Regions from separate parts of the Dietzia sp. SL131 genome, predicted to be linked through region 2. Evidence: riboswitches for the same ligand, from Rfam matches in the RefSeq annotation. Region 2 holds a riboswitch; the other holds the start of a gene.
The links. A riboswitch is a leader RNA that binds a small molecule or an ion and turns the genes downstream of it on or off. The one in region 2 is predicted to bind cobalamin.
Positions count from the first base shown of each region.

Region 1: another riboswitch for cobalamin. It lies ahead of OVA21_RS17035 (ABC transporter substrate-binding protein); the one in region 2 lies ahead of OVA21_RS04880 (precorrin-8X methylmutase).

Region 1 is NZ_JAPPRI010000003.1:3,407,858-3,424,344, reverse strand. It holds gene OVA21_RS17045 (long-chain fatty acid--CoA ligase) at 1-1,313, opposite strand, end outside; gene OVA21_RS17040 (carboxymuconolactone decarboxylase family protein) at 1,401-1,817, opposite strand; cobalamin riboswitch at 1,978-2,116, shown strand; gene OVA21_RS17035 (ABC transporter substrate-binding protein) at 2,206-3,144, shown strand; gene OVA21_RS17030 (FecCD family ABC transporter permease) at 3,141-4,169, shown strand; gene OVA21_RS17025 (ABC transporter ATP-binding protein) at 4,166-5,041, shown strand; gene OVA21_RS17020 (MBL fold metallo-hydrolase) at 5,041-5,862, shown strand; gene OVA21_RS17015 (TetR/AcrR family transcriptional regulator) at 5,890-6,495, opposite strand; gene OVA21_RS17010 (MMPL family transporter) at 6,488-8,866, opposite strand; gene OVA21_RS17005 (MBL fold metallo-hydrolase) at 9,100-10,494, shown strand; gene OVA21_RS17000 (rhodanese-like domain-containing protein) at 10,614-11,210, shown strand; gene OVA21_RS16995 (sulfite exporter TauE/SafE family protein) at 11,253-12,134, shown strand; gene OVA21_RS16990 (oxygenase MpaB family protein) at 12,079-12,441, opposite strand; gene OVA21_RS16985 (siderophore-interacting protein) at 12,487-13,290, shown strand; gene OVA21_RS16980 (ABC transporter substrate-binding protein) at 13,405-14,388, shown strand; gene OVA21_RS16975 (ABC transporter permease) at 14,385-15,359, shown strand; gene OVA21_RS16970 (ABC transporter ATP-binding protein) at 15,362-16,153, shown strand; gene OVA21_RS16965 (glycosyltransferase family 2 protein) at 16,345-16,487, opposite strand, start outside.
Region 2 is NZ_JAPPRI010000003.1:848,396-862,312, forward strand. It holds gene OVA21_RS04830 (four-helix bundle copper-binding protein) at 1-13, opposite strand, end outside; gene OVA21_RS04835 (APC family permease) at 177-1,478, opposite strand; gene OVA21_RS04840 (CueP family metal-binding protein) at 1,546-2,142, opposite strand; gene OVA21_RS04845 (heavy metal translocating P-type ATPase) at 2,148-4,088, opposite strand; gene OVA21_RS19250 (hypothetical protein) at 4,128-4,340, shown strand; gene OVA21_RS04850 (DUF305 domain-containing protein) at 4,557-5,195, opposite strand; gene OVA21_RS04855 (multicopper oxidase family protein) at 5,256-6,758, opposite strand; gene OVA21_RS04860 (response regulator transcription factor) at 7,072-7,764, shown strand; partial or broken gene OVA21_RS04865 (sensor histidine kinase) at 7,857-8,940, shown strand; gene OVA21_RS04870 (MaoC/PaaZ C-terminal domain-containing protein) at 9,079-9,540, opposite strand; gene OVA21_RS04875 (precorrin-2 C(20)-methyltransferase) at 9,660-11,222, opposite strand; gene OVA21_RS04880 (precorrin-8X methylmutase) at 11,219-11,884, opposite strand; cobalamin riboswitch at 11,938-12,086, opposite strand; gene OVA21_RS04885 (nitrite reductase) at 12,088-12,945, opposite strand; gene OVA21_RS04890 (M23 family metallopeptidase) at 13,037-13,917, shown strand, end outside.

The sequences.
Region 1 (16,487 bases), 2.6 Mb from region 2:
CCACCGGACTTGATGATGTCCTTCGCGCGGTCGGTGAGCTGCAGGAACGCCTCGGGCTTGATATACCCCACGTCGCCGGTGCGCAGCCAGCCGTCGTCGAAGGAGTCCGAGGCGTCCACCTTGTAGTAACTGCCGGTGATCCACGGGCCGCGGACCTCCAGCTCGCCGACGGACTCGCCGTCCCATGGCAGGGCCTGGCCGGAATCGTCGACGATACGGGCCTTCACGCCGGCGATGAGTCGGCCCTGCGTCATGCGGAGCTCGAACTGCTTCTCCTCCGGCAGGGAGGCCTTCGGGCGGGACAGGGTGCCGATGGGCGAGGTCTCGGTCATGCCCCACGCGTGGACGATGTTGATCCCGTATTTGTCCCGGAACTTGCGGATCAGCTCCGGCGGGCACGAGCTGCCGCCCACGACGACCGCACGGAAGCTCGACATGTCGATGGGGTGGTCCACGCTGTACGCGTCCACTGCCTGCCAGATCGTGGGGACGGCGGCGGCCAGCGTCGGACGCTCGGAGGCGATCATCGCGGCCAGCGGCTCGGGCTGTAGGAAACGCTCCGGCATGAGCAGCGAGGCGCCCACCATGAACGCGGCGTACGGCAGGCCCCACGACATGGCGTGGAACATCGGCACGATCGCCAGCACGTTGTCGTCGAGCGAGATGTCCATGCCGTCGGACATGCACACCTGCATCGAGTGGAGGTAGATCGACCGGTGCGAGTAGACGACGCCCTTCGGGTCGCCGGTGGTGCCCGAGGTGTAGGCCATCGCGGCGCCGGAGTTCTCGTCGACCTCCGGCCAATCGAACTCGGTGGGCTGGGCGGCGAGGAGCGCGTCGTAGTCGTGCACCTGGATGCCCTCGGGAGCCTCGAGGTTCGCGGCGCCCCCACCGGTGACGATGACGTGCTCGACCGTCGAGAACCGGGGCAGGAGCGGCTGCAGGAGCGGGACGAGGCTCGGGTCGACGATCACGACCTTGTCCTCTGCGTGGTTGGCCACGAACTCGAGCTGGTCCGGGAACAGCCGGATGTTCAGCGGATGCAGCACGGCGCCCATGGACGGGATCGCGAGGTAGGCCTCCAAGTGCTCGGAGTTGTTCCACTGGAATGTGGCGACCCGCTGGTCACCGTCGACCCCCAGGGAACGCAGCGCGTTGGCCAGCTGCGCGGCGTGCTTGCCCAGATCGCCGTAGGTGATCTTCCGTGGTCCCTGATCGGTCCAGGTGGTGACGACCGCATCGGAGTGGACGGTCGCACCGAACTGCAGGATCGTGCTGATGTTCAACTGCTCCGGCATCATCGTGCTCTTCATGAGGGGCTCCTTGATCGAGGGGTGGCGTCTGTCACTCTCGTGTCGAGACTACCTGACGTCCATGACGTCCTTGGGCCGTGTGGGCGATCACCCGTCGAGGTCGTCGAAGACGGTCTGGACGGTCCTCGTCGCCGCGAGGGCCGCCGGCGCGCCGCAGTACTCCGAGGCGTGGATGACCGCCTCGGTGATCTCCTCGCGGGTCAACCCGTTGGTCAACCCGCCGCGTACATGCCCCGCCGGCTCGGCGTCCGCGCGCAGTGCCACGAGCATCCCGATATTAAGCAGGCTGCGATCCCGTCGGTCCAACCCGGGCCGGTTCCAGATGTTGCCCCACACGTTCTCTGCGACCACGTGCTGGATCGCCTCCGACTCCGTCCCGACAGCCCGGTCCATGGCCCGGTCGACGAAGTCGTCGCTCATCACCTCGCGCCTGGTCGCGAAACCCTGCTCGCGCAGATCCGCGGCCGAAGGCCCCTCGCCTGCAGAACTCGTCGTCGTCGTCATCTCCACGGTCCTCTCCCACTGCCGACAGGTATCGCGATCCATCCTCCCCGACCGTCGTCACCAGCTCCGCGTGACCTCGCCCCGCCCCGGCCAGGCGCGGGGACGGCTCGGACAGGGGCGACAGCGGATGTATGGGATGGGCGGACGCGACGACGGGTGGGATACCCTCGACGGGTCCGGCCACCAGCGTCGGACCCCGCGGCAACTCGGCGGAAGTCGGTGCGAATCCGACGCTGTCCCGCAACTGTGATCCCGTCTCAGGACGGGCGAGCCAGGTCGGCCGGTTCCGCGGCAGCCGTACGTACTGACCTCGGACGAAGGACGGTCGCGTGCAGCGGCCCAGGCCGCGGCCCGAGCTGTTTTCTTCCTCCGAATCACGGAGGATGCCATGCACCATCCACGAGCCCGCTCGCTGCTGCTCGCCCCCCTGGCCGCCCTGGCGCTGGTCGCCTCCGCGTGCAGCGGCAGCGGCACCGGCGGCGACGAGCCGGCCCCGGCCGACCAGACCTCCGCCGCGGCGGAGGAACCGCAGGCGATCGTGTCGCTGGCCCCCACCACCACCGAGATGCTCTACGCCGTCGGCGCCGGGGACAGCGTCGTGGCGGTCGACGAGCGGTCCGACTTCCCCTCCGACGCCCCGGTCACCGACCTGTCCGGCTACACGCCCAACCTCGAGGCGATCCTGGGATACGCGCCGGACCTCGTCGTGCTCACCGACGACACCGGGGACATCGTGGCCGGCCTCGAACGCTCCGGCGTCGAGGTGCTGCAGCTGCCCGCCGCGCAGACCCTCGACGACACCTACACCCAGCTCGAGCAGGTCGGGGCGGCCACCGGGCACATCGGCGAGGCCGCCGAACTCGTGTCGCGGATGCAGAGCGAGATCGACGAGATCGTCGCCTCGGTGCCGGAGCGCGAGACCCCGCTGACGTACTTCCACGAGCTCGACGACACCTACTACACCGTCACCGACGACACCTACGTCGGGGAGATCTACTCCCTGTTCGGCCTAACCTCGATCGCCACCGGCGACGACCCCTACCCGCAGCTGTCCGAGGAACTCATCCTCGAGGCCGACCCGGACCTCGTGTTCCTCGCCGACGGCCAGTGCTGCGGCATCACCCCGGAGGTCGTGGCCGAGCGGCCGGGTTGGGACGGACTCACCGCCGTGCGCGACGGGCGCGTCCACGTGGTCGACGAGGACCTGTCCAGCCGGTGGGGCCCGCGCGTGGTCGACTTCATGCGCGAGGTCGCCGCGATCGTCACCGCGGTGCCCGACGCCGCGCCGGAGACCGCGGAGAGCCCCGCGAACCAGCCCGCCTCGTGACCCGCCCGTCGCCCCGCCGCGCCCTCGTGCTGGGCGGGGCGACGCTGTTGCTGGCCGCGGCGGTCCTGCTCGGCACCCTCATCGGCCCGGCCGGCCTCACCCCGGGCGGCGTGGTGCTCGAACTGGTGGGCCGGCTGCCGCTCGTCGACATCAACTCGGGGTTCACCGAACGTCAGCAGGTCATCCTCTGGGAGATCCGCATCCCACGCGTGGTGCTGGGCGCGATCGTCGGCGCGATGCTCGCGATCGCCGGGGCCACCTACCAGGGCGTGTTCCGCAACCCGCTCGCCGACCCGTACCTGCTCGGGGTGTCCAGCGGGGCGGGGCTGGGCGCCACCCTGGCGATCGTCGTGGGCGGCGCGATGGGCTCGGCGATGGTGCCGCCCGCCGCGTTCGCCGGCGGCATGATCGCGGTGCTGGCCACCTACACGCTGGGCCGCAGTGTCGGCGGTGGACGCAGCGAGGTGGTCATCATCCTCGCCGGCGTCGCCGTGGCGGCGTTCGCCAGCGCCATCCAGACGTTCTTCATGCAGCGCCACGACGAGACCCTGCGGCAGGTGTACTCGTGGACGCTCGGCCGCCTCACGACCAGCGGCTGGACCGACGTGCGGACGGTGCTGCCGTACGTGCTCGTGGCGGTGGCCGTGATCGCCCTGTTCCGCCGCACCCTCGACGTGATGGCGGTCGGGGACGCCGAGGCCGCGACGCTGGGGATCGCCCCGGCGCGGGTGCGCCTGGTCCTCATCAGCGTGGCCACCCTCGGCACGGCGGCGGTGGTGTCCGTGTCGGGCCTGATCGGGTTCGTGGGCATCGTCATCCCGCACGCCGTGCGGATGCTCATCGGGCCGGGGCACCGCCTGCTGCTGCCGGTGTCGCTGCTGGTAGGCGCGGCGTTCCTCATCCTGGCCGACGTCGTCGCCCGCACCGCGATGAGCCCGGCCGAGCTGCCCATCGGAGTGGTCACCGCCGCGATCGGCGCCCCGTTCTTCCTCATCGTCCTGCGCCGCAGCCGGGGGCACATATGACCGCCACACCACCGGCGTCACCCGCGGCGGCCGCGTCACCCGCGCCGGTCGCCCTGGCCTGCCGCGACCTGCGCGTCACCCGGGACCGCACGGCCATCCTCCACGGCGTCGACCTCGCCGTGGACGCCGGCTCGTGGGTGTCCCTGGTGGGCCCCAACGGCTCCGGCAAGACGACCCTGCTGTTCGCGCTCGCCGGGCTCATCCCCGCCGCCGGTCACATCGAGGTCGATGGGCTGACCCCGCGCCGCGCGGGTCGCCGCAGGGTGGCACGGACCGTGGCGATGATGCCGCAGCGCCCGGTCGTCCCCGAGGGGGTCACGGCGCGCGAACTCATCGGGCTCGGCCGCACCCCGCACATCGGCCGGTTCGGCACCGAGAGCGCCGACGACCACGAGGTCGTCGACCGCGTCATCAATCGCCTGGACCTGCACGACCTGGCCTCGCGCACCGCCACGACGCTGTCCGGCGGTGAGCTGCAGCGGGTGGTGTTGGGCCGCTCGCTGGCCCAGGAACCGCGGGTCCTGCTGCTCGACGAGCCCACCAGCGCGCTGGACATCGGCCACCAGCAGCAGGTGCTCGACCTGGTGGACTCCATGCGCCGCGAGACCGGCCTGACCGTCGTGGCGGCGATGCACGACCTCACCTCCGCCGCCCACTACGGGCAGCGGCTGGTGTTGCTCGACCGGGGCCGTGTGGTGGCCGACGGCCGGCCCGAGGAGGTCCTCACCGTCGAGCGGGTGGCGCAGGTCTACGACGCGCGCGTGGAGGTCCTCGACCGCCGCGACGGCCGCGCCGTGTTGCCGCTGCGCGAGGCGGGCCCGGATCCCGCGCCCGGGTCGGCGCCCGGCGCGGCGCCGGGGGCGGGCGTCTGATGGAGGTCGTCCTGCTGGGGACCGGCGCCGCGGACGGCTGGCCCAACCCGTTCTGTCGGTGCCCGTCATGCGACGAGGCACGCCGGCTCGGCGTGGTGCGCGGCCAGACCTCCGCGCTTGTCGACGACGAGCTGCTGATCGACTGCGGACCGGAGGCGCCCGGCTCGGCCGTGCGGCTCGGACGGTCTCTGGCGGCGGTGGGACATCTGCTCGTCACGCATGCCCACGCCGACCATCTCGGACCCCAGGTCCTGCTCTTCCGCTCGTGGGTCCCCGACGCCGGCGAGCTGGAGGTGGTCGGCCCCCCGGACGCGCTCGATGCGTGTCGGCCCTGGGTGGGCCCCGACGACCCGGTGCGCTTCGTCCCCGTCACCGCCGGCGACCGGCTCAGGGTGGGCGCCTACGACGTACGCGTGTTGCCCGCCCGGCACCGCGTGTTCCGCGACGGCGACGCGGTGCTCTACGACGTGACCGGGCCCGGCGGCGCCCGCCTGCTGTGGGCGAGCGACACCGGGCCGTGGGACGACGAGTGGTTCACCGCGGTGCGCGGCGCCCGCTACGACGCGGTCTTCCTCGAGGAGACGCTGGGCGACCGCGAGGAGATCTCCCCCGCCCACCTGGGCCTGGACCGGTTCGGGGCGATGCTCCGGAGACTCCGGGACATCGGGGCGGTCGACGAGCGGACCGACGTGGTGGCCGTGCACCTGGGCCACCACAACCCGCCGCCCGACGAGCTGGCCGCGCGCCTGCGGGAGCACGGCGCGCGGGCCGGTGTCGACGGCGAACTCGTCCGCTGCGGGGAGGCTCCCCGGCTGTACTGACCCAGTCGCGCTGTTCGGTCGTGCTGCTCAGTCGCGCTCGAGGAACCTCGCGGCGCCGTGTTGGAGGAGATCGAACGCGTCGTCCAGGTAGGACTCGGCGGAGTCGGCGGGCCCGGCCCCACCCGGTCGGTGCCTGAGCACCGACGCCCCGGCGGCGAGGCTCAGGTCGACCATGACGCGGACCCGGAACCAGTTGAGCTGCGGTGCGCGGCGGCCGACCGCCTCGTAGAGCGGATCCAGGATGTTCTCGGCGATGCTGGTCCAGGCGTCCGGGCCCAGCATGAGGCCGATCTGCTCCCCGGCCACCAGCAGGTTCTCGGCGGCGTCGATATCGTCCGCCGAGCGCCCGTAGAGCTCGTGGAAGGTCGAGCGCAGGACATCCAGTGGCGACAGGTCTGCCGGCGCCTGCTCCACCTGCCGCACCCATTCGGCGATCTGTTCGCGCAGGAAGTGCACGAACGCGTCCTCGCGGTGGGCGAAGTAGTTGTGGAACGTCCGGGTCGAGACACCCGCCCTCCCGGCGATGGCCGAGACCGTCGCCCGCTCCGCCCCCTCGGCGACCAGCAGTTCCACTGCGGCCGCCGAGAGGCGGGTGCGGGTGTCGGCCTTCTTGCGCTCACGCAGGCTAGGCATCGACGCGGGCCTTCTCACCACCGTCGGCGGATGCCACAGCGGAGCTCTCCTGCTGCCCGGTCTCCAGGGCGGAGCCCTCCACGTCGACGGTGGGGAGGATCTTGTCCAACCACCGCGGCAGGCCCCAGGCGCGCTCGCCGAGGAGGAACATCACCGCGGGGATGATCGTCATGCGGACGACGAAGGCGTCGAACAGCACGGCGACCGCCAGGGCGAAGCCCATCACCTTGATGAACTGCTCGTCGATCAGCATGAACGCGGCGAAGACGCTGATCATGATCAGGGCCGCCGCGGTGACCACGCGGGCGCCGTGCTTGAAGCCGTTGGCCACCGCGTTGTGGGCGGTCTTGCCGTGGACCCAACCCTCACGCATGCGCGAGACCAGGAATACCTGGTAGTCCATGGCGAGGCCGAACACGATGCCGATGAGCATGATGGGCAGGAAGCTGATGACCGGCTGCGGATCGGAGATGATGCCCAGCCAGCCCTCCTGCCAGATCGCGACCGTGATGCCGAAGGTCGCCGCCACCGACAGGCCGAAGCCCAGGGCGGCGATCAGCGGCACCCAGATCGACCGGAACACCAGCATGAGCAGGACGAACGCGAGCGCGAGGACGATGCCGACATACGGCAGCAGCACCTCGGTCAGACGCTCGGAGATGTCCTCGTAGATCGGGGTGACGCCGGTGACGGAGTAGGTCCCCCCGGTCTCCTGCTCGAAGCCCTCGGCTCCGGACCGGATCTCCTCGAGGACGCTCGCGGCGCGCTCGTCGGTGGCACCGTACTCGGGGGTGATGAGCACCTGGGCGGCGTCACCGGCCTCGTTGGTTTCGATGATCTGCGCGTTCTCCACCCCGTCGAACGCCTGGATCTGATCCACCGCGGCGGCCCACGCCGCCGGACGCTCCTCCTCCGGCACCTGCAGGGTGTCGACGAGCGCGATCATCGGGGCGTTGCGGCCCGGGCCGAACGCTTCCTCCGTCATGTCGTACGCCATACGGTTCGGGGTGTCCGGGGCCATCGTGCCGCCGGACGGCATGGCCAGCCGCAGCTGCGCGGCCGGGATGGCCAGCAGGAGGAGCAGCAGGACACCGGCGCCCGCGAAGAGCACGGGACGGGCACGGATCCGGCGGACCCACGCCAGGCCCATCGTCGGCTTCTCGTCCTCCGGGTCGGGCGCCTTGACGCCCTTGATGCGGGCGGCGAAGAGCTTGGTGCCGACCGCGCCGAGGATGGCCGGCAGCAGCGTGATCGCGACCAGCACGGCGATCGCCACCGTCGCGGCGGCGGACATCGCCATCGCGGTGAGGAACGGGATGTTGATGATCGACAGCGCCGCGAGGGCGATGAGCACGGTCAGTCCTGCGAAGACGACCGCGGATCCGGCCTTGCCGACCGCGAGCCCGGCGAGGTGTGCACGCTTGTGGGCGTCGATCGCCTTGAGTTTCTCCGCGAGTTCGGCGGGCTCGAGATCGTTGCCGCCGATGTGTTTGACCAGCTCGGTGCGGAAGCGCGACACGATGAACAGCGCGTAGTCGATACCCACGGCCAGGCCGATCATGGACGCCAGGGTCGGCGTCATGGTGTTGATCGTGTCGGTGAAGGCGGTGGCGGCGAAGATGCCGCCGATGCCGATCCCGACGCCGATGACGCCCGTGAGCAGCGGCATGCCGGCGGCGATGAGCGAACCGAAGGTGACCAGGAGGATCACGGCGGCGACCGCGATGCCGATGATCTCGCCGACGGCGCTGATCTCGGACATCTGGAAGGCGTTGCCGGAGTACGCGATCGTCAGGTCGCCCTCGTGCTCGGCGACGACCTCGGCGAAGGCCTCGCGGTCCTCGGCCTGCACGTCCATCGTGCTCTCGGCGTCGAACCGCACCTCGACCGTGCCGGTGCTCTCGTCCGGGCTGAGCGGGCTCAACGCGGCGATATCGGCCGCGATCTGCTCCTCGGCGATGCCCTGCTCGGCCTTGGCCGCGGTCAACTGCTCCGACAGCCCCTCGGCCGCGATCACCGGGCTGACCAGCGCGTCGGTCCCGGCGAGAAAGTCCAGGCCCTGCAGATCGGCGAGGAAGGCATCGACGTCCTCGGACACCGCCGGGTCGGTGAGGGTGCTGCCCTCGGGCGCCCCGATGACGACGGTCCCCGTCGGGGCGTCGAGCTGGCTGCCCGCGCCGGCGAACCTCTCCTGCATCTCTTCCTGGGTCTCGATGGACTCCAGTCCCGGGATCGAGAAGGTGGTGCTGGTCTGCTGCGTCAGCGTGGCGGCGGCCGTGCCGACACCGACGATCAACAGCATCCAGGCTGCGATGAACCGCCATCTGAACAGGTAGGCGGACCGCCCGATGCGGTAGAGGAATGACGCCATGCGCTGGCTCCTGGTGCGTAGGTGCATTTCGCGAACCCTCACAGTTTTGCACGGCATCTGCACGATTCCACAGCCCGTGCAATCTTTTGTGGCGCAGGCCACCCTCGGACGCCACGCGCGGCGGCAGAACAGCCGCAAGGACATACCCCCAGGGTGTCTTGCGTATACCCCATGGGGTATGTATCGTCGTGGAACACCCCGACACCGGGAACCCGATCGACAAGGAGAGCAGCATGCTTCTCGAGCGCATCTACGACGAAGACCTCGCCCAGGCCGGTTACTTCATCGGCTGCCAGGCCAAGAACGAGGCGATGGTGGTGGACGCCCGCCGCGACATCCGCCAGTACCTGGACCTCGCGGCCCGGCACGGCATGACGATCACCGCCGTCACCGAGACCCACATCCACGCCGACTACCTGTCCGGCACCCGTGAGCTCGCGCAGGCCACCGGCGCGACCGCCTACGTCTCCGGCGAGGGCGGCGACGACTGGCAGTACGGGTTCGAAGCGGAGCGCCTGCACCACGGTGACCAGCTCAAGCTGGGCAACATCACCGTCGAGGTCGTGCACACCCCGGGCCACACCCCGGAGCACCTGTCGTTCCTCATCACCGACGGCGCCTTCGCGGACAGCCCCGGATACATGCTGACCGGCGACTTCGTCTTCTCCGGAGACCTCGGCCGACCGGATCTGCTCGACGAGGCCGCGGGTGGGGTCGACACCCGCTTCGAGGGCGCCAAGCAGATCTTCCGCAGCCTGAAGGACTCCTTCGTCACCCTGCCGGACCACGTCCAGGTCTTCCCCGGCCACGGTTCGGGCAGCGCCTGTGGCAAGGCCCTCGGCGCGCTGCCGTCGACCAGCGTCGGCTACGAGCGCCGCTTCGCATGGTGGGCCGGGTACGTCGAGCGTGACGACGAGCAGGGCTTCATCGACGAGATGCTCGACGGACAGCCGGACGCGCACGCCTACTTCGGCCGCATGAAGCGGCAGAACAAGGAGGGCCCCGCGGTGCTGGGCGCACTGGCCCCGCTCCGCGAGTTCGGCACCCTCGAGCTGGCCGACGCCCTCGAAGCGAACGAGGTCGTCGTCGTCGACACCCGTGGCCAGGACGAGGTCCACGCCGGCACCGTCCCCGGGGCGCTCAACATCCCCGGCGTCGACAAGGCCGCGTCCTTCGGCGCCTGGGTCTACGACCCCGAGAAGGAGGACACGCCCCTGGTGGTCCTGGCCGAGGACGTCGAGATGGCCGAGGCGCTGCGCGATCACCTGCTGCGCGTCGGAATCGACACGGTCACCGGCTACACGACCAGCTTCGAGGGTCTGCCGATGACGACCCCCGAGATGATCGGGCCGGACGAGCTCGCCTCGTTCGACTCCGCGATGGTGCTGGACGTGCGCAACAAGACCGAGCACTCCGACGGCCACATCCCGGGCTCCGAGCAGCTCAGCGGCGGCCGGGCGCTGTGGAACCTCGACCGGCTCCCGACCGACGGACCGATCGTGACCTACTGCCAGAGCGGCGTCCGCAACTCGGTCGCGGCCAGCGCCCTGCGTCGCGCCGGTTACCGCGTGGTCGAGCTCGAGGGCAGCTACGCCGCCTGGTCCGAGCGCAACCTCGCGACCGTCTGACCGGTCGCGCCCACACCCGGGGGCCGGACACCCGTCCGGCCCCCGGGTCCGGTGGCGCCCGGCGCCACCACCCCGACACCCCCACACACCCCGAACAGTCAAAGGACATCGCTTCACCCATGCTCTCCACGCTGACGAACGCCCCGACCATCGCTCCCGCCGATCTGCGAGAGGCGATGGACTCTGACACCCCGCCCACCGTCATCGACGTGCGCTCCGGGGCCGAGTTCTCCTCGGTGCACATCCGCGGCTCCTACAACGTGCCGCTGCCCCTGCTCGCCGAGCACGGTGAGGAGTTCGCCACCCGCCTGCCCGGCCAGGTCGTCCTCATCTGCCAGTCCAAAAACCGAGCCCGCCAGGCGAACGAGCGGCTCGAGTCCGTGGGCGTCGACCCCGACTCGGTGACCGTGCTCGACGGCGGCATCGCCGGCTACGAGGCCGCCGGCGGCGAGGTCGTCCGCGGCAAGGGCGCCTGGGCGATGGACCGGCAGGTCCGCATGGTCGCCGGCTCGCTCGTCCTGGCCGGCGTCACCGCCTCCAAGGTCGTCTCCCCCAAGTTCGCCTACCTCGCCGGCGCCATCGGAGCCGGGCTGACCTACTCCGCGGCGAGCAACTCCTGCGCCATGGCCGCGGGCCTGTCGAAGATGCCGTGGAACCGTTTGGCCGACGAGCCGGGCCTCGGCGTCGTCCTGGACTCGCTGCCCGCCCGCTCCTGACCGATCCCACCCCGGCGCCCCCGCCGGAGAAAGGCACCTGACATGGAGATCACCACGATCATCGTCGTGGCCCTGGCCGTCCTGGTCGGACTGTCCCTGGGCCTGCTCGGCGGGGGCGGATCCATCCTGGTCGTCCCCCTGCTCACCTACATCGGTGGGCTCGACCCCAAGGAGGCGATCGCGACCTCCCTGTTCGTCGTGGGCGCCACCTCACTGGTCAGCCTCTTCGGCCACGCCCGCAAGGGCAACGTCCAGTGGCGTACGGGACTGATCTTCGGCGCCGCCGGCATGGTGGGCGCGTTCCTCGGCGGACTGGCCGGCGGCTACATCCCCGGCACCGTCCTCATGGTCGCCTTCGCGATCATGATGATCGCCACCGCCGGCGCCATGATCAAGGGACGCAAGGACCGCGACGGGCAGAGCAACGATCACCACCACCCGCTGTGGCGGATCCTGCTCGACGGCCTCGTCGTGGGCGCCGCGACCGGTCTGGTCGGTGCGGGCGGCGGCTTCCTCGTCGTCCCGGCCCTCGTCCTCCTGGCGGGCCTGCCGATGACCGCCGCCGTGGGCACCTCGCTGCTGGTCATCGCCATGAAGTCCTTCGCCGGACTCGGCGGCTACCTCACCTCGGTGTCGCTGGACTGGCCGCTCGTCGCGGCGGTCACCGCCGCCGCCATCGCCGGCTCCTTCGTCGGCGTCCGCCTCACCTCCGTGGTCCCCGAGAAGGCGCTGCGCAAGGGCTTCGGGTTCTTCGTCCTGCTCATGGGCGCCTTCGTCCTGTCCCAGGAACTACCCTTCCCCGCCGCGCCGATCATCCTCGGCATCGTCGTGGTCGTGGCAGGCGCAGCCGCGATCTGCGCGTTCGGGTTCAGGGAACGCTGCCCTCTCCGGTCCCCGCAACCGGCCGCCGCCAGCGTGGCCTGACACCGGCCCGGCCCGACGCCGGAAGACGATCCACCCCGGCCGTGCGGTCGGGGTCGTTGGCCGAGGCGCCGCGGCGGTAGGTCCTGCGGTCGCAGCTGTTGGCCGTGCCGGCGCGGCGGTCGGCCGACGCGCCGGTTGCCCTCCCACCGACGAGCCCGTCGGCGAAGCGCTTCTCGTACTCGGCCCAGGTGGCCGGCCATCGCGCCCCGGGGACGTTGAGCGTCGTCCCCGGGGGTCGCGCCATCTCGATGATGCGGTCCAGCTCGGCCTCGGTGAGCGGGGCCCCCCTCGCAGCGCCCGGAAGCATGCAAGGATAGGGTCACCTAACCAACCCAGGTCGAAGGAGAACGCCGTGACTCGCCCCCAGGCCCGCCCTCCGCTCACCCTCACGGTGCTGCGTACGGAGCCGGTTACCGCGCACCTCGTGCGGGTCGTCCTCGGCGGGGACGGCTTCGACTCGTTCGCCGCCCGCGCGGAGACGGACAGCTACGTCAAGCTCGAACTGCCCCACGCCGGGGAGACGGTCGTGCGCACGTACACCGTCCGGCGGGTCGACGCGGACGCGCGCGAGATCTGGATCGACTTCGTCGTCCACGGTGACGAGGGTGTCGCCGGTCCGTGGGCCCGGTCCGTCGCACCCGGCGCCCGGGTCGCGGTGCGCGGCCCCGGCGGCGGGTACCGGCCGGACCCTGAGGCGGATTTCCACCTGTTGGCAGGTGACGAGACCGCTGTGCCGGCGATTGCGGCAGCGTTGGAGTCGCTGCCGGAGAACGCTACGGGTGCCGTGTTCCTCGAGGTGCCCGACGACGACGACGAGATCCCGATCACCGCGCCGGCGGGCGTGGAGATCACCTGGGTGCACCGCGGAACCTCCTCGGCGGACGCCGGCCCCGGGATGATCGACGGCGAGGCACCGCTGATCGACGCGGTCCGGGGCATGCCGTGGCCGGACGGGGACGTGCAGGCGTTCGTCCACGGCGAGGCCGAGACGGTGATGAAGCACCTGCGCCCCTATCTGCGCACCGAGCGCGGCATCCCCGCCGCGCGGGCGTCGATCTCGGGATACTGGCGGCGCGGGCGCTCGGAGGAGAGCTTCCGCACCTGGAAGCGGCAACTGGCGGAATCGGAGGAGGCGCCGCAGCAGCCCGTGAGGTGAGTCCGGGCTCACCATGACCGGGCGACCCGGTAACCTCATGTGCCAGCACCGTTCGCATCCGGCCCCTCGCGTGAACACCGTGAGGCCCAGAAGGCACAGACAAGGGCATGGCATATGGCATTCTCACGCGCGAAGCTCATCACCGGACTGGTCGCCACCTCGGCACTCGTCCTCGCAGGTTGCTCGAGCGGTGGTGAGGACGACGCCGCCGGTGGTGGCGGCGAGTCCTACCGCATCGGCATCAACCAGCTCGTCCAGCACCCGGCCCTCGACTCCGCCACGGCCGGCTTCAAGGAGGCCTTCTCCGAGGCCGGCGTCGAGGTCGAGTTCGACGAGCAGAACGCCAACGGCGAGCAGGGCACCGCACTGACCATCGCCCAGCAGTTCGCCTCCGACGACCTGGACCTGGCCCTGGCCGTGGCCACCCCGGCCGCCCAGGCGATGGCTCAGAACATCACCGACGTGCCGCTGCTGTTCACCGCGGTGACCGACCCGGTTTCGGCGGAGCTGGTGGACTCGATGGAGGAGCCGGGCGCCAACGTCACGGGCACCTCGGACGCCGCCCCGATCGAGAAGCAGCTCGAGCTGCTCAAGGAGATCGTCCCGGACGCCGAGCGCATCGGCATCGTCTACGCCTCCGGCGAGGTCAACTCGCAGGTCCAGGTGGATCAGGCCCGTGAGGCCGCGGGCCCGCTGGGCCTGGAGATCGAGACCCAGACCGTCACCACGGTCAACGAGATCCAGCAGGCCGTCGAGGCCCTCGGTGACGTCGACGCGATCTACGTCCCCACGGACAACATGGTCGTCTCGGGCATCGCCTCGCTGGTCCAGGTCGCCGAGGGCAAGCAGATCCCGGTGATCGCCGCGGAGTCGGGAACCGTCGAGGGCGGCGCCGTCGCCACCCTCGGCATCGACTACACCGAGCTGGGCCGCCAGACCGGCGAGATGGCACTACGCATCCTGCGCGACGGTGAAGACCCGGCCACCATGCCCGTGGAGACCGCCACCGAGTTCACCTACGTGGTCAATGAGGACGCCGCCGAGCGTCAGGGCGTGACGATCCCCGAGGACATCCTCGCCGAGGCTGAGAAGAAGTGATCGGGACCGTCGAGGTAGGCCTCATCTACGGGGTCATGGCGCTGGGGGTCTACCTGACCTTCCGCGTGCTCAACTTCCCCGACCTCACCGTCGACGGCAGTTTCACCACGGGCGCCGCGACGGCGGCCATGGGCATTCTCGCCGGCTGGAACCCGGTGCTCGCGACCCTCGCGGGTTTCGGCACCGGGTTCCTCGCCGGCACGGTCACGGGATTGCTGCACACCAAGGGCAAGATCGACGGCCTCCTCGCCGGTATCCTCACCATGATCGCGCTGTGGTCCGTCAACCTGCGGATCATGGACGGCGCGAACATCCCGCTGCTGCGCAGCGACACCGTGTTCACGCCCCTGAAGGACGCCGACCTGCTGGGCGAGTGGCCCGGGGTGGCCATCCTCGCGGTCGTGGTCCTGCTGCTCGGGTTGGTCGTCCTGTGGTTCCTCACCACCGACCTCGGTCTGTCCATCCGTGCCACGGGTGACAACGGCCCCATGATCTCCTCGTTCGGCGTCTCGACCGACTTCACCAAGACCCTCACGTTGGCCCTGTCGAACGGGTTCGTGGGCATGTGCGGCGCGCTCATCGCCCAGTACCGCGGTTTCGCCGACATCTCGATGGGCATCGGCCTCATCCTCGTCGGCCTGGCCTCGGTGATCATCGGGCAGGCCATCCTCGGCCAGCGCAAGCTTCTGCTCGCGGTGCTCGCCGTGATCCTGGGCGCCCTGCTCTACCAGCTCATCATCTTCGCGGCCCTCCGCGTCGGCCTGGATCCCAACGACATGAAGGCCGTCACGGCCATCCTCGTCGTGGTCGCGCTGCTGCTGCCCCGCTGGAAGGGCGCGGGCGGACGCTTCGGACGCAAACCCACCGCCCCGGTCGCCGCCAACGAACGTGCGGCGGCGGGAACCGGGACCGCCGTCGCCGCCGGACCCGAGTCCGCCGGCGCCGCCGCGACCGGCACCAAGGAGGCGTGACGATGCTGACCGTCACCGGAGTGTCCAAGACGTTCTTCCCCGGCACCGTCAACGAGCGCCGGGCGCTGCACGACCTCAGTCTCACGCTCGCCGAGGGCGACTTCGTCACGGTGATCGGTTCCAACGGCGCCGGCAAGTCGACACTGCTCAACGCCGTCTCCGGGCGGTTGCTCGCCGACAGCGGGAACATCGAGATCGACGGCACCAACGTCAACCGCCTGCCGCAGCACCGGCGCGCCAAGTACGTCGGCCGCGTCTTCCAGGACCCGCTCGCCGGGACCGCGCCCAACCTCACCATCGAGGAGAACCTGTCGCTCGCGCTGCTGCGCGGCCGCCGGCGGGGGCTCGGCCCGGGTCTGAGCAAGAAGCGCCGTGGCCGGTTCGCCGAGCAGCTCTCCATGCTGGAGCTCGGCCTCGAGGACCGGCTCACCGCCAAGGTCGGCCTGCTCTCGGGCGGACAGCGGCAGGCGCTGTCCCTGCTCATGGCCGGGTTCACCCAGCCGCGCATCATGCTGCTCGACGAGCACACGGCGGCCCTCGACCCGCAGCGTGCGGAGTTGGTCACCACGATCACCGAGCGCATCGTCCGCGAGGGCGGTCTGACCACCCTCATGGTCACGCACAACATGGAGCAGGCCATCCGCCTGGGAAACCGGCTCATCATGATGCACGAGGGCCGGATCGTCTACGAGGCCGACGCCGCGACCAAGTCCGCGCTCACCGTGCAGGACCTGCTGCGCGAGTTCACCAACATCAAGGGCGCGACCCTGTCGGACCAGGCCTTCCTCGGCTGACCCGCCCCACCCGCCGAGCGCGCCCGCGCCGGCGGCGGCCCGACCAGGCCCCGCTGGCCGCCACCCCGACCGGGCCCCGCCGCCGACCGCCCGACCGCTCGTCGAGCAGAGGAATTCGCACACCCGCTTCTCGGGCGATACGCGCGAGATCCTCTTCTCGGCGCGCGTGGTGCTGTGGGCAGGGGTGCGACTCAGCGGTCGACGGGGGCAGCGGCCTCCCAGCCGTCGCCGCTGCGGCGCACGAGCCCCATCTGCTCGAACTCCTCGAACCAGCCCGGGGCCGGCCAGTCACCCCAACGCTCGGCGTAGTGGGCGCCGTTGCGCAGCAGGTCGG
Region 2 (13,917 bases):
TGATGTGAGACATCGATGTGCTCCCTTCTTCTCCGAGTCGTCGCTGGAGGCGCCCAGCTAACGCCGACGCTACTGATGCGCAGAACTGGCTACAGTCCCTCGGTTCGACCTTCGCAGAATCTTTGTAATAACAAGCGTCCAATACCCGTTGTAGCGGCTTTTCGCAGAAGGGCGGATCATTGTGCGGAGCGGTGACGCACGGTGATCCACTGCGCTGTGATGATGACTAGGGCCACGATCGCGGTGATGCCCAGCGTGAGTGGGTCGGACTGCGCCTTGAGCAGGAGGAAGGGTACGAGCACTGCGACGTCGAGGACGATCGCGACCCACGGGATCCACGCCTTGGCATTGACGTCGTCCTTGAGGCGTCGGACGATCCCGTAATGGATGGCGATGTCCATTGCCAGGTACAAGATCGCCCCCAGGGAGGCGATCTGTGACAGGTCGAAGAAGGCTGCCATGAGGATCGCCAGGCCGGCTGTGATGTAGAGCGACTGGTGTCCGCCAGCCCCGGGTAGGCCCGGCACCTGGCCCATGTCGCGGAGCATGTCGTAGAGCTTGGAGACAGAGAACAAGCTCGCGATGAGTCCTGACAGCGTCGCCACCACCGCGATGATCACGGTCAGCGTGACGCCCCAGGATCCGAACATCGGCTTGGCAGCCTCGGCGAGGGCGTAGTCGCGGGCCCCGATGATCTGCGGAACGGTCAGGCTGGCGGTTACTGCGACGGTGATCAACAGGTAGAGGACGGTGCACAGGGCGATGGAGATCATGATGGAGCGGCCGATGTTGCGCTCCGGGTCCCGTAGGTCCGCGCCCTGGTTGGTGATCGTGGTGAAGCCCTTGTAGGCCAGGATGCACAGGGTCACCCCGGCCAGAAAGCCCATCCAGCCGTGCTCCGGTGGGGTGCGTTCGGCGACGGTGAACAGTCGGCCCAGCGAGGACACGCCCGCGGCCAGGATGCCGGCGATCGCCAGCACCGCGATGCCCACGATCTTGAGCGCCGCGGTAGCGGTGGCTGACCGCTCGACCCACTGGTTGCCCACCAGGTTGACCAGCGCGGCGGCGGCGATGGCGAACACTGCCAGCACCGGCACCCACAGGGAGGAGTCCTGCATGCCGAACGGCCGCAGCACGTAGGTGCCGAAGGTCCGCCCCAGCAGGGACTCGGCGAGGATCATCGACACGTACATGAACAGGGAGAACGTGCCGGCCGCCACCCCGGGCCCGTAGGCGGCTTTGAGCAGCATCGCGATCCCGCCCGAGGACGGGTTGGTGGCCGAGTACCGGATGTAGGAGTAGGAACTGAACGCCACCACCACCGCGCCGGCGAGGAACGCCCACGGCACCCAGCCGCCGGCCAATTCCGCGACCTGGCCCACCAGGGCGAAGATGCCGGCTCCGATCATTACCCCGGTTCCCAGCGCGACGGATCCGGTGAGAGTGAGCTTGTCTTGGGACTGTGTGCTGTGGTCCATGCTGACCGCACTACCTTCCTGCCGGTGGGTGGCCGCGTCGGTGGCGATATCGGCGCGAGTGGGGATGTCAGGCGAGTTGCATAGTGGTCAGGCAGGTGAGGTCGTCGTCGCCCGTGGAGATCGGAGCGGTGGCCGTTCTGCCGTCGTGGTCGATGGTGAGCGTGGCCGTGATGCCTCGCGGTAGCCAGAGCCCGAGGAAGCCGTTGTCGTAGGTGGTGAGCGGTTCGTCGATGAGGGTGTCACCGGAGGCGTTATCGGTGACTGTGACGTGCACCTGTTCGTTGGCGATCTCGCCGAGGCAAGTGGTCAGGCTGTGGAATCGGCAGGGGTGGGTGCTCGTGTAATACGGAGCCACTGACAGATAGAACTGGTCCTCTGGAATAGGAATCGTCTCGAGGCTCTCATCGCCACTGGTCAAGACCAGCTCTGTCGGCTGCACCGAGGCGATCAGATCGTTCGGCCTGTCGGCCACCGGCATGGTGTCGAGCGTGTTGATGATCTGGGGTGCGTCGAGGCCGGCGAGGTCGTAGTGCTCCAACGACGCGGGAGGCCAGTTGGGTACTGCATTTTCGGCGGGCCCGGGCGAGCAGCCGGTCAGGGTCAGGGCAGCGGCGGCAACGAGCGCGATCGCGGCTCGTCTCCGAGTGGAGTGGGTGGTGTTCATCGGATTCATCCTCGTTGCATCGCTGTGGTGACGGTGTCCGGGCGGAGGTCGAGACGGCGCAGCAGCTGCGCGTTGAGAGCAACGACGACGGTGGAGGCGGACATGAGGATGGCGCCGACGCCCATGGGCAGTACGAATCCGATCGGGGCCAGGACACCTGCGGCCAGGGGCACGGCGGCGAGGTTGTAGCCGGCGGCCCACCACAGGTTCTGCTTCATCTTGCGGTAGCTCGCCCGGGAGAGTTCGATGACCGAGAGCACAGAGCGGGGATCCGATGAGGCCAGGATGACGCCGGCGGAGCCGATCGCCACGTCGGTCCCGGCGCCGATGGCGATGCCGACGTCGGCTTGGGCCAGTGCGGGCGCGTCGTTGACCCCGTCGCCGACCATGGCGACCTTCTTGCCTTCGGACTGCAGTTCGGCGACTTTGGCGGCCTTGTCTTCTGGCCGGACCCCGGCGAAGACCCGGTCGATGCCGAGTTCGGCGGCGACGGTGTCGGCCACGGCGCGAGCATCGCCGGTGATCATGACGACTTGGGCTCCGGCGGCATGCAGGGCGTCGACGGCGTCCCGGGATTCCGGCCGGATCTCGTCGGCCAGCCGCAGCGCGCCGATCACCCGGCCCTCGGCGAGGATGTGCAGGATGATCGCGCCCTCGCCTCGCCACTGGTCGGCGATGGGGAGTTCATTGCGTCCGTGCTGATCGAGCAGGTGGGGGCCGCCGACTTCGACCACGGTGCCGTTCACCGTGGCCTTGACGCCCACGGCCGGGGAGGAGGAGAAGTCGGTCGCCTTCGACACGGTCAGGTCGCGGGTCTGTGCGGCCCCGACCACGGCTCTGGCCAGCGGGTGCTCACTGTCGGACTCGGCGGCTGCAGCCAGGGCAAGCACCTCGTTGGCGGTGTGCCCGTCTATTGATTCGATTCCGGTGACGGTGGGTTCGCCCTTGGTCAGGGTGCCGGTCTTGTCGAACAGGACGGCGTCGACGGTGCGCATCGACTCGAGCGCGAGGCGGTCCTTGATCAGTACGCCGCCGCGGGCGGCGCGTTCGGTGGCGATGGAGACCACCAGCGGGATCGCCAATCCCAGCGCGTGGGGGCAGGCGATGACCAGCACGGTGATCGTGCGCACCACACCCGCGTCCGGCAACCCGAGAGCGCTCCAGATGATCGCGGTGATCACGGCCGATGCGAGGGCGAACCAGAACAACCAGCCGGCCGCGGTGTCGGCGATGCGCTGGGCCCGCGAGGAGGATGCCTGTGCGTCGGCCACCAGCTTCTGAATTCCGGCCAGAGCGGTGTCGTCCCCTGTCGCCGAGACCTTCACGCGCAGGCCGGAGTCAGTGGCCACGGTGCCTGCGACGACCTGCTCGCCGATGCCGCGGCGGACCGCCTTGGATTCGCCGGTGACCATGGATTCGTCCATGCTGGCCGAGCCGTCGATGATCGTGCCGTCGGCGGGCACAGAAGCACCGGGGCGGACGATCACCACGTCGCCGACCACCAGGTCGGCCGGGGAGACGATGACGACGTCGTCATCGTCGACCTTCTCGGCCTCATCCGGCAGCAGCGCCGCCAGGGAGTCGAGCGCGGAGGTGGTCTGCGCCAGGGAGCGCATTTCGATCCAGTGGCCCAGCAGCATGATCACCACCAGCAGGGCCAGTTCCCACCAGAAGTTCAGCTCATGATCCAGGATGCGCAGGGTAGCGCCCCAGGAGGCGATGAACGCCACCGTGATCGCCAGGCCGATCAGGAGCATCATGCCGGGCTGGCGAGCGCGGAGCTCGGACAGCGCGCCGGTCAGGAACGGCCGACCGCCCCAGAGATAAATCACCGTGCCCAGGGCGGGGGAGACCCACCACACCCAGCCGGCCTCCGGCAGCTGGTAGCCGATGAGGTCGGCGAACATGTCATTGAAGCCGACCACCGGCACTGCCAAAACGAGCATGATCCAGAACAGCCGCCGGAACTGCCCGACGTGGTCTGCGTGCCCCGCATGACCGCCGTGGTCTTCATGACCGGAGTGATGCTGTCCGGTGTGGCCGTGGCCCGCCGCGTCGTCAGCTGCGCCCGGGTGATGATGTTCGGCTACCGAGGTGGCCATCTCGTCGGGGCGGCCGGCCGAACCGTCACCGGGTCCGCCGCGGCGATCATGGTGGTGGTGATCGTGTGGCTGACTCATTTGGCTACTTTCGTGTGAGCGCCGGCGGCCAGGGCGGCGTCATCGTCAGCCTGCGGACGGCCGGTGGCGGCGATTCGTTCTAGGTCCGTGGGCGTGGAGCAGCACGAACACGCTTCCTTGACGGCCGTGAGCGGGAGCGCAGAGCGCGTTGTGGAGAACATGGATTTTCCTCTCCGCGTGGTGTGGTGTCTCGGGTGTCGTGCCGGGCCGGTGTGGCCCATGGCGATCGGGTGGTTAGAGCGAGGTGAGCAGGTCGCGCATGGTGTCGATCTCCTGCTGCTGGGTGTCGATGATGGTCTGGGCCAACTCGACCGCAGGCTGGTAGCGGCCACCTTCGACCTCCTCCTCGGCCATGGCGATGGCGCCCTGGTGATGGGCGATCATCTGCTCCAAAAACATCCGGGCGGCGTCGGCTCCCTGTGCGTCGGACAGCTGTTCTAGTTCGTCGTCGGAGAGCATTCCCTCCATCATGGACATGTCGTGACCGCCGTGACCATCCTGCGGTTCGGTCGCCTCGCCCCACTGCTCCAGCCAGTCGGTCAGCTGCGCGATCTCGGGGCCCTGGGCAGCCTTGATCTCCTCGGCGAGCGCCGCGACGTCGGCGGGGATGTCGTCCTTGGCCAGGATGATGTCGCTCATCTCGATCGCCTGCTGGTGGTGCGGGAGCATCATCTGCGCGAACATCACGTCGGCCTGCGAATGCTCCTCGTCCTGGCCAGAGGCAACGGTGCCGGCCACGGGTGTGGTGGCGCCGGCCGCGGTGGTGGGCGCGGCGGGCGAGGCTTCGGTGCTGTCGGTGCTGTCGGTGCAGGCGGACAGCGTCAGGGCAACGGCGGTCAGGGCTGCGGGCAGGAGCAGAGTGGTGCGGGTCATCGTGGTCGATGTCCTTTCGGGTCGGCGTCAAGATCGGGTGGTGTGTCGATCGGGTGGTGGTCAGGCGAGGTAGGACAAGGTGGTCATCATTCCGGCTTCCTGGTGGTAGGCGTTGTGGCAGTGGAAGGCCCATTGGCCGGGGTTGTTCGCGTCGAACTCGATCTCGATAGTCCGCATGGGGCGGATCGTGACGGTGTCTTTGCGCAGCCCGCTGTCGGCGAGGGCGAAGGTGTGACCGTGAAGGTGCATCGGGTGGGCCATGTCGGACATGTTGCGCAGCCGCATCCGGACCCGGTCGTCGCGGGAGACCTCCAACGGCGTGGTGTCGGGGTGGGTTTGCCCGTTGAGTGTCCAGCGATACGGCATCATGCTGCCGCCCATGTCGACGCTGAGGTAGCGGTCGTGCCCCCGGTCCGGCAATCGTGAGTCCGGCGCTGGGGTCAGATCCGCGGCCAGCAGCACCGGTCCGTCGAGTTCGCCGGGGCGCGGGTCGGCGGGTAGCTCGCCGGCCCCGGTGCGCACGAGGGCGTACCCGTACCCGTTCTTGCCTTCTGCTTCGGCGAAGAGGGGAAACACCCCGTCTGTCAGCGTGACCACGGCGTCGACCCTCTCGCCCATCCCGAGCAGGATCGCCTCCGTCTCCTGGGGAGCGGTGGGAAAGCCGTCGGTGTCGGTGACGGTCATCGTGTGTCCGCCGAGGGCGACGCGGAAGAACGTGTCCGCCCCGGCGTTGATGATCCGGATCTTCGCGCGTTGGCCCGGGCTGGCAGTCCATGAGATCGGATCGGCCGGGACTCGGCCGTTGACCAGGTAGTGCGGATAGTGGACGTCCCCGGCGACACCGAGCAACCGGGAGGTCATCATCGGGTTGCTGGACCGTGCGCCCCCCATCTGGCCGTGCCCCATTCCGGCCATCGGCCGGCCCTGAGCGCCGGGGGCATCCATGCCCACTCGCCCGGCGGCGTCCTCGGGCGTGCCGTCGATGCCGTCGATCCAGTCGTCGAGGACGACGATCCATTCGTGGTCATAGTCCCCGGGGTCGGCGGGATCGTCGATGATCAGCGGACCGTACAGGCCCCGGTCGAGCTGTAGCCCGGAGTGTGAGTGGTACCAATGAGTCCCGGCGTGGGGGACTGTGAAGTCGTAGGTGAACCGGGCGCCCGGATGGATCGGGTCCTGGGTCAGACCGGGCACTCCGTCCATATCGTTGCGCAGGGCGATGCCGTGCCAGTGCACGCTCGTCTCCTGGTCGAGCTGGTTATCCACCTCGACTTGCAGCAGATCTCCTGCCCGGGCCCGCAGGACCGGACCCGGAACAGTGTCAGCAAATGCCCAGGTCGACACCACGAGACCACCGAGATCGACCTCCACCGGGCGCGGGGACAGCCGAGCGTTCACCACCTGCTGGCCTGGTCGCTGCCGCTCGGCCTCCAGGTCCCGGATCGCCGGATCCGACGCCGACACCGGCACCCCCGAGGGCGCCGGCTCGCTGCAGGCGGTCACCGCACCCGCGCCGGCCAGGACCGAACCGATGAGAAATGCCCGCCGCGACAACTCCTTCATCGGTCGCCCTCCGAGGGCGACGGCCCGAACAGGGCAGTGACCAGGAGCAAGGTTGACGCCCACAGTGCGGTGACGACCACGGCGCCGACGGTCAATGCGACCCATCCGAGCATGAGGTACCTCCCGTGTCCGACTCGACCGCCCATGGTGACCGGCCACCCGAGCGTTCTGGATGGAGATCGTGTGAAGATTCGGTCAAGGCGCCCACTCGGGTGAAGGATTTCCAGGAGTTGCGGCGAAGATGGCCTGCATGCCCCCTTCCGTTTCTGGCGCTCGCCGTTCGAATCCCCAGCAGCACGCCGGTCCGCGGGCGCTGGTGGTCGATGACGAGGAGCCCCTCGCCGACCTGGTCGGGTCCTATCTCGAGCGCGACGGGTTCGATGTCACGATCACCGGGGACGGACAGGAGGCGGTGGGTCTGGCTCGTCGAATCGATCCCGATGTCATCGTTCTCGACCTGGGGCTGCCCGGGCTGGACGGGATCGAGGTATGCCGTCAGGTCAGGACGCACTCCGACGCCTACATCGTCATGCTTACGGCCCGGACCGAGGAGGTCGACACGCTGATCGGCCTGTCCGTCGGCGCGGATGACTACATGACCAAACCGTTCAGCCCGCGCGAGCTCTCGGCCAGGATCCAGGCGATGATGCGCAGACCTCGAACCGGCGCCACCGAAATCGACCACGGCAGGTCGCCGGAGCAGGTACGGACCGTCGGCGACCTGACTATTGACACCGCGGGCCGAGAGGTCACCGTCGGCGGCGCCGATGTCGCGCTGACCCGCACCGAGTTCGACATCCTCGCCGCGCTCGCCCGCGACCCTGGGGTCGTCTTCAGCCGAGCCCAGCTGATGGCCGCCGTGTGGGGCCCGAACTGGGTGGGTGATGACCACTTGGTAGACGTCCACATCGGTCACCTTCGCCGCAAGCTGGGCGACGATGCCTCCCGAGGCCGTTTCGTACGCACGGTCAGAGGAGTTGGTTACCGCATGGGAACCGGCCAGTGAACGACATACCATCGCCGGACGCGACTGAAACTCGGCCCCGCACCAGCCGACGCGTCGCTGGGTTCAGCTTCGGAACCCGCCTGCTTCTGGCCATGTCCAGTGTGGTCGTCGGGTGCGCGGTCAGCGCGTGGCTCGTCGCCTCCGCCCTGGCCCCGGGCATTTTCCACGACCACCTCGGTCAAGCCGGCATCGACCACGATTCGAACGAAGCAGCCCACGTCGAAGAAGCCTTCACGGTCGCCATAGTCCTTGCTTGGGGGCTGGCGGTGGCCATCGCGGTCCTGGTGGCCTTGCTCACCAGTTGGTACCTCACCCGCCGGGTCCAGCGCTCGGTCACCATGGTTACCACTTCGACGGCAGACATAGCGCGTGGGCACTACGAGACCCGGATGGCGAGTCCGAAACTTGGCCGGGAGTTCGACGATCTGGCGACCAGCGTCAACGAACTGGCCAGGCGTCTCGATGCGACAGACGCCACCAGGCGAAGGATGCTCGCGGATCTGGGCCACGAGCTGCGCACCCCGCTGGCCACCATCGACTCCTACCTCGAGGCCGTGGACGACGGAGTCCGTACCTTCGACGACTCCACAAGGCAGGTGTTGTGGGCGGCCACCCGGCGGCTCGAACGCCTCGCGTCGGACATTGTCGACGTCTCCGATGCAGAAGAACACCTCACACGACTGCAACCAGCCCGAACCACCACTAAAGCCCTGGTGGAAACGGCAGTCAACGCAGCACGCGAACGCTACTCGGACAAAGGTGTCCAGCTGCACATGGGTGAGATCGAACCAACCGACGTCACCGTGGACGTCGAGCGAATAGGACAGGTACTGGGAAACCTCCTCGACAACGCCCTACGACACACACCGACCGGAGGGACCGTCACCCTCAGCGCTGTTCGTTCGAGAAACGAACACAACCGCGATCACCGTCTCCGACACCGGGGAAGGGATCGCCGCACAGCACCTAGATCATCTCTTCGACCGCTTCTACCGAGCCGATCCCGCCCGAGGCCGAAACGCAGGCGGCACCGGAATCGGCCTGGCGATCACCCGAGCACTGGTCGAAGCACACGGAGGACGAATCCGAGTAAGCAGCCGCGGCACAGGCCACGGAGCACAATTCACCCTCGAACTCCCCTGCACGGCAGAGACGCCAGGAACGAAACTGCTTTAGCAAACTTGCACCTCCCCGTCATCTGTCCGCCCAACCCCGCTGCACTCCCCGCGCACGTCAGTGCTTGAGTGGTCGGTCTAGTCCCAGGGTGTCAGTCTCGCGGCCGCGGACAGCGATTCTCCGGTGTGGTGGCAGCAATCAAGCTGAGCCTGCGGCGGCGCTGCGGAGCGGGAGTACGGAATGGTTGGTCAGCTCGAGAACGGTCTCGCCGCTGGTGTCGGCGAGTTCTGCGGTTATGGTCACTTTCGCATCGCCGCGTTCGGGTCGTGGAGTCATCACTTGCACTGTCAGGTGTCCGGTCAATGTGGTGTCCGGCCGCACCGGCCGACGGAACTGAATCTCGAAACTGCGTCCCACCCCTCCCGTGAAACGGGACCAGAAGGCGGGCACGGCCAAGCGCTGGTAGATCGCCAAGGTGTGTAGTCCACTGGCGATGACGCCACCGAGCGGGGTTGTCGCGGCCGCGGTCGGGTCGGTGTGGATGAACACCGGATCCCACTGTCGTGCGTAGGTGACGATCTCCTCCTCGGTGATGGTGTAGCTCCCGAGTGGGATTAGTTGGCCGGGTTCGAGATCGTCCGCGTAGTAGATGTCGGTCATGTCGCCCTCCCAAGTAGTCGGCCCAAACCGGCCTCAGATCGCGGGAGGCCTCCATGACTTCCGAGCTTTGGCGAGCCAATACTGGCTTCGGGTCTAGCCGATGCCCGAGTGATCAGAGTTCACGACGTCACAAACCTCGGACTCCACACGCGTCCCGACTCCGTGACCCGGGTCCCAGAGGCGCCCACGATGAGCAGGCACTTCATGTCGACGGAGTCGCAGTCGAGGTCGGCGAGAGTCGTCACGGTGAGGGATTCCTCGGTTCGCCCAACATCACGGCCCACGACCACTGGCGTCGTCGGGCAGCGGTGGCGGAGTAGGACCTCGCGGGCGTCGGAGACCTGGTGGGTGCGCGAGCGGGAGGCGGGGTTGTAGACCGCCAGGACCAGATCCGCGGCGGCGATCGCGTCCAGCCGCTGGTCGATCACGTCCCACGGCTTGAGCCGGTCCGACAGGCTCATCACTGCGAAGTCGGCGCCGATGGGAGCGCCCGCGCGCGCGGCGACCGCCTGCACGGCCGAGACGCCGGGAGCGACGCGGACGTCGATGCCGGTGAAGCGCGGATCCTCCGCGGCCTCGAACACCGCCGAGGCCATGCCGAACACGCCCGCGTCGCCGCCGGAGACCACGGCCACTTGCTCGCCCGCGCCGGCCAACTCCAGGGCGAGTGCTGCGCGGTCGACCTCGACGGTGTTGCCCGAGCAATGGCGACGCAGCCCGGGCCGCTGGGGAACCCTGTCGACGTACGGGGCGTACCCCACCACGTGGTCGACCTCGGACAGGATCCGCGAGGCCTCCGGGGTGAGCCAGTCCTGCGGCCCCGGGCCCAGGCCGACGACGTGCACGACGCCGCGCGATGCTGGGGACTGCTCGTCGGCAGAGTTGGCCGAGCCGGCGGTAAGCGCCGGGGAGGGCTCCCCGGGTGCAGAGAGCTGCGCGGGCCGGCGGCCGGTGGGGTCGGAGTGCTGAGAGTCGCCGGGGACGACGATGAGCGAGAAGTACGGCACGGAGTCCGGGTCGACCTCGCTGACCGGGTGATGTGCCTCCGCGTCGGTCGACGCCCGCTCCACATAGACCGCGCCGTCGAGCCGACCAGCCGCCTCGAGGGCCCGCCGGACGGCGGGGAAGTTGCGGCCGAGCTTCATAATGATTGCGCCGTCGGTGTCTGCAAGCCGCCGCGCGAGCTCGGGCTCGGGCAGAGTGCCCGGCAGGACGGTGAGGACGTCGGTTTGCCGGACCAGGGGAGTGGCGGCCGCGGCGGTGGCGGCGGCGAACGCGGGAATGCCCGGCACGATCTCGGTGTCGAACCGAGGGGCGAGCTTGTCGTGCATGTACATGAAGGAGCCGTAGAACAGCGGGTCCCCCTCGGACAGCAGCACCACGTCGCGGCCGGCGGCGAGGTGTGCGGCCAGCCGCTGCGCGCTGCGCTCGTAGAAGTCCGCGATCGCGCCCGCGTATCCGCCCGGGTGGTCGGTGACGCCCGTGGTCACGGGGTACTCCAGTCGCTCCTCGATCGCGCCAGAAGGGATGAGGTCGGCGGCAATGCGGCGGGCGTTGGACTCCTTGCCGCGCCCGGCGTGAAAGGCCACGACGTCGGCCGCGCCGATGAGCCGGGCGGCCTTGAGGGTGAGCAGCTCGGGATCGCCGGGTCCCACGCCGACGCCGTACAGCCGGCCGGTCACTCCGCCTCCTGCGCCAGGGCGTTTACGGCAGAGGCGGTCATCGCGGACCCGCCGCGCCGCCCGTGCACTGTGACAAAGGGGATGTCGATGCCGTGGTCGTCGGCGAACTCGGCGAGCGCTGCCTTGGACTCGGCGGCTCCGATGAAACCCACGGGGCAGCCGACGATCGCGGCGGGTCGGGGAGCGCCGTCGAGAAGCATCTCCAACAGGTGGAACAGGGCGGTGGGGGCGTTGCCGATCGCGACGACGGCGCCGTCGAGGCGATCGCCCCACAACGCCAGCGCGGCGGCGGAGCGGGTCGTGCCCATCCGCGCGGCCAGGTCGCGGACGCCGGGATCGGCCAGGGTGCACACCACGTCGTTGGCGCGGGGGAGCCGGGCCCGGGTGATCCCGGAGGCGACCATGTGGGCGTCGCAGAGGATCGGCGCGCCGGCGTCGAGCGCGGACCTGGCCGCGCTGACCAGGCCGGGGTGCACCTGCAGGTCACGGGGCAGGTCGGTCTGACCGGTGCCGTGCACCATCCGCACGGCGAGTCGCTCGGCGTCCGCCGGAACGCGGGACAGGTCGGTCTCGCGGCGGATGGTCGCGAAGGAGTCGACGTAGATGGCGGGCCCGTCGTCGAGGTAGTCGTAGCGACGCGGCGGCCTCAAGGCAGCACTCATGGGGTCCTCCTCGGGGTTCTCGCCCCGGTGTGAGAAGTCGCAGCGACGCGGTGGGAGCGCGCTGATCCCCGGTGAGTATCTGGCTGGGCCCATCGGCTCGACGGGCCTCACAGTGGCGGAACCGCCCCGGACTTGCACCGGGTTCCTCGCCGTGGGACAGCCCGCAGCCTACTCGCGGACGACCAGCACCCCGCGCCACGGGGTCACGATGAGCTCGGCGACGTCGCCGCCGGTGAGCCGGGCGATGAGGGTGCGGCCGAGGATCCCGTCCGGCGCCGCGACGTGCTCGATCCGCCCCGCCGACCCCGCGACCGGCCCGTACGGCAGCGCCGGGGCCGGGCTCGGGAGCCGGTCGTCCACGGGGTGGGCCGCGACGAGGGGGTTGGCAGTTCCCGCACGTGCCACGGGGCGTCCGGCCCGACGCCGCGGGCGTCGACGAACTCGCGGGCCAGCTCGACCAGCCGCTCGGCGGCGTCAGTCAGCGGCACGACGTCCGACCACTGCTCACCCACCCGCAGCTGCGCGATGTCGGCATCCAAGGCGACCAGGCCCAGATCGCAGGAGCGCTCGAGCAGGTCCCCGCGGCCGTCGTCCAGGACGAACAAGAACCGGCCCGGCAAGCCGCCGAGCGCGGGATCGGCCAGCAGCCCGGCGTCCAGCGCCTCGGTCACCGGCCGCAGGTCCGCGCGGCCCCGGGCCTGCCCGCCGAACGACTCGCCCAGGCCCGTCAGCGGCGAGACGAGGACGTTGCGCACCAGCTCGTGCCCGGGCGCGGGGAGCAGGCCCGTCTCCGCGATCGCCGCCACCACCTCGCCGGGCAGCTGCCCGTCCGGACCGATCGGCAGAGCCCGCAGTTGCAGGTTCGCGCGTGTCGTGACGTGCACGTTGTCGTCGTCGCCGTATCTCACGGCGACCCCGTGCAGGCCGGCCAGTGCCGCCGGTGACACGCGGCCGCCCGGCACGCGCAGCCGGACCAGGGCGCCGTCGGAGGCCGGCCACGGCCGCAGGACGCCCGGGCACATGTCGCCACGGGTCCGGCGGGTGGGTTCGGCGATGCTCACGGGGGCCATTGTGGCAGCCCGACGCGCGCGTTCATTTTCCCGATCCCCGGTGGTAAGTTTCTCTTCACAACTGAAGAAACGGAGCTCCACCGTGACACCTCGCCGCGTACCCACCCTTCTCGCCTCCGTCCTCACCGCAGTCGCACTGGTCGCGGCCGGGTGTTCGTCGGACGCCGCCACCGAACCCGCCGCCGCCGAAGCGGCCACCACCACCACGGCATCACCGGCCGCCGGGTCCGTCGCTGGGGTGACCGTCCCGGACGCGTTCACCGCGATCACCGTGGTCCCCATCGGGAGCCCGCCGCTGCCGTTCAAGGGCACCGACGGCAAGTACCACGTGGCCTACGACCTGCAGCTCACCAACGCCACCAAGGTGCCGGCGAGCGTGGACAAGATCGATGTGGTGGACGGCGCCGATCCCTCCAAGGTCATCGCCAGCTTCTCCGCCAACGAGCTGGTGGATCCGGACTGCGTCTTCGGCGACTGCAACCGCCTGCGGGACCTGCCCGCCGGGTACGTCGACACCGCGCAGATCCCGCCGCAGGAGAGCCGGGTCGTGTTCATCGACTTCACCCTCGACTCGCTCGACCAGGCCCCGGACGCGGTGCTGCACCACCTCTACGGGACCGGCGCCGCCTCGCCGGCGTTCGGGGAGCCGGGGCCCATCGACTACCTCACGACACCGGTCGTCTTCTCCACCCGGACCGTTCCGGTCATCGCACCGCCCGTGCGGGGCGAGAACTGGGTGGCCCTCAACGGGTGTTGCGAACCGGGGTTCCCGCACCGCAGCTCGGTGATGTCGGTCAACGGCAAGCTCAACAACAGCCAGCGCTTCGCGATCGACTGGAAGCGCACCAACGACCAGGGCGAGTTCTATACCGGCGACAGGAACCACAACGAGAGCTACGTGGACTACGGCGCCGAGATCCTCGCCGTCGCCGACGCCACCGTCGTCTCGGTCCTCGACGGGAT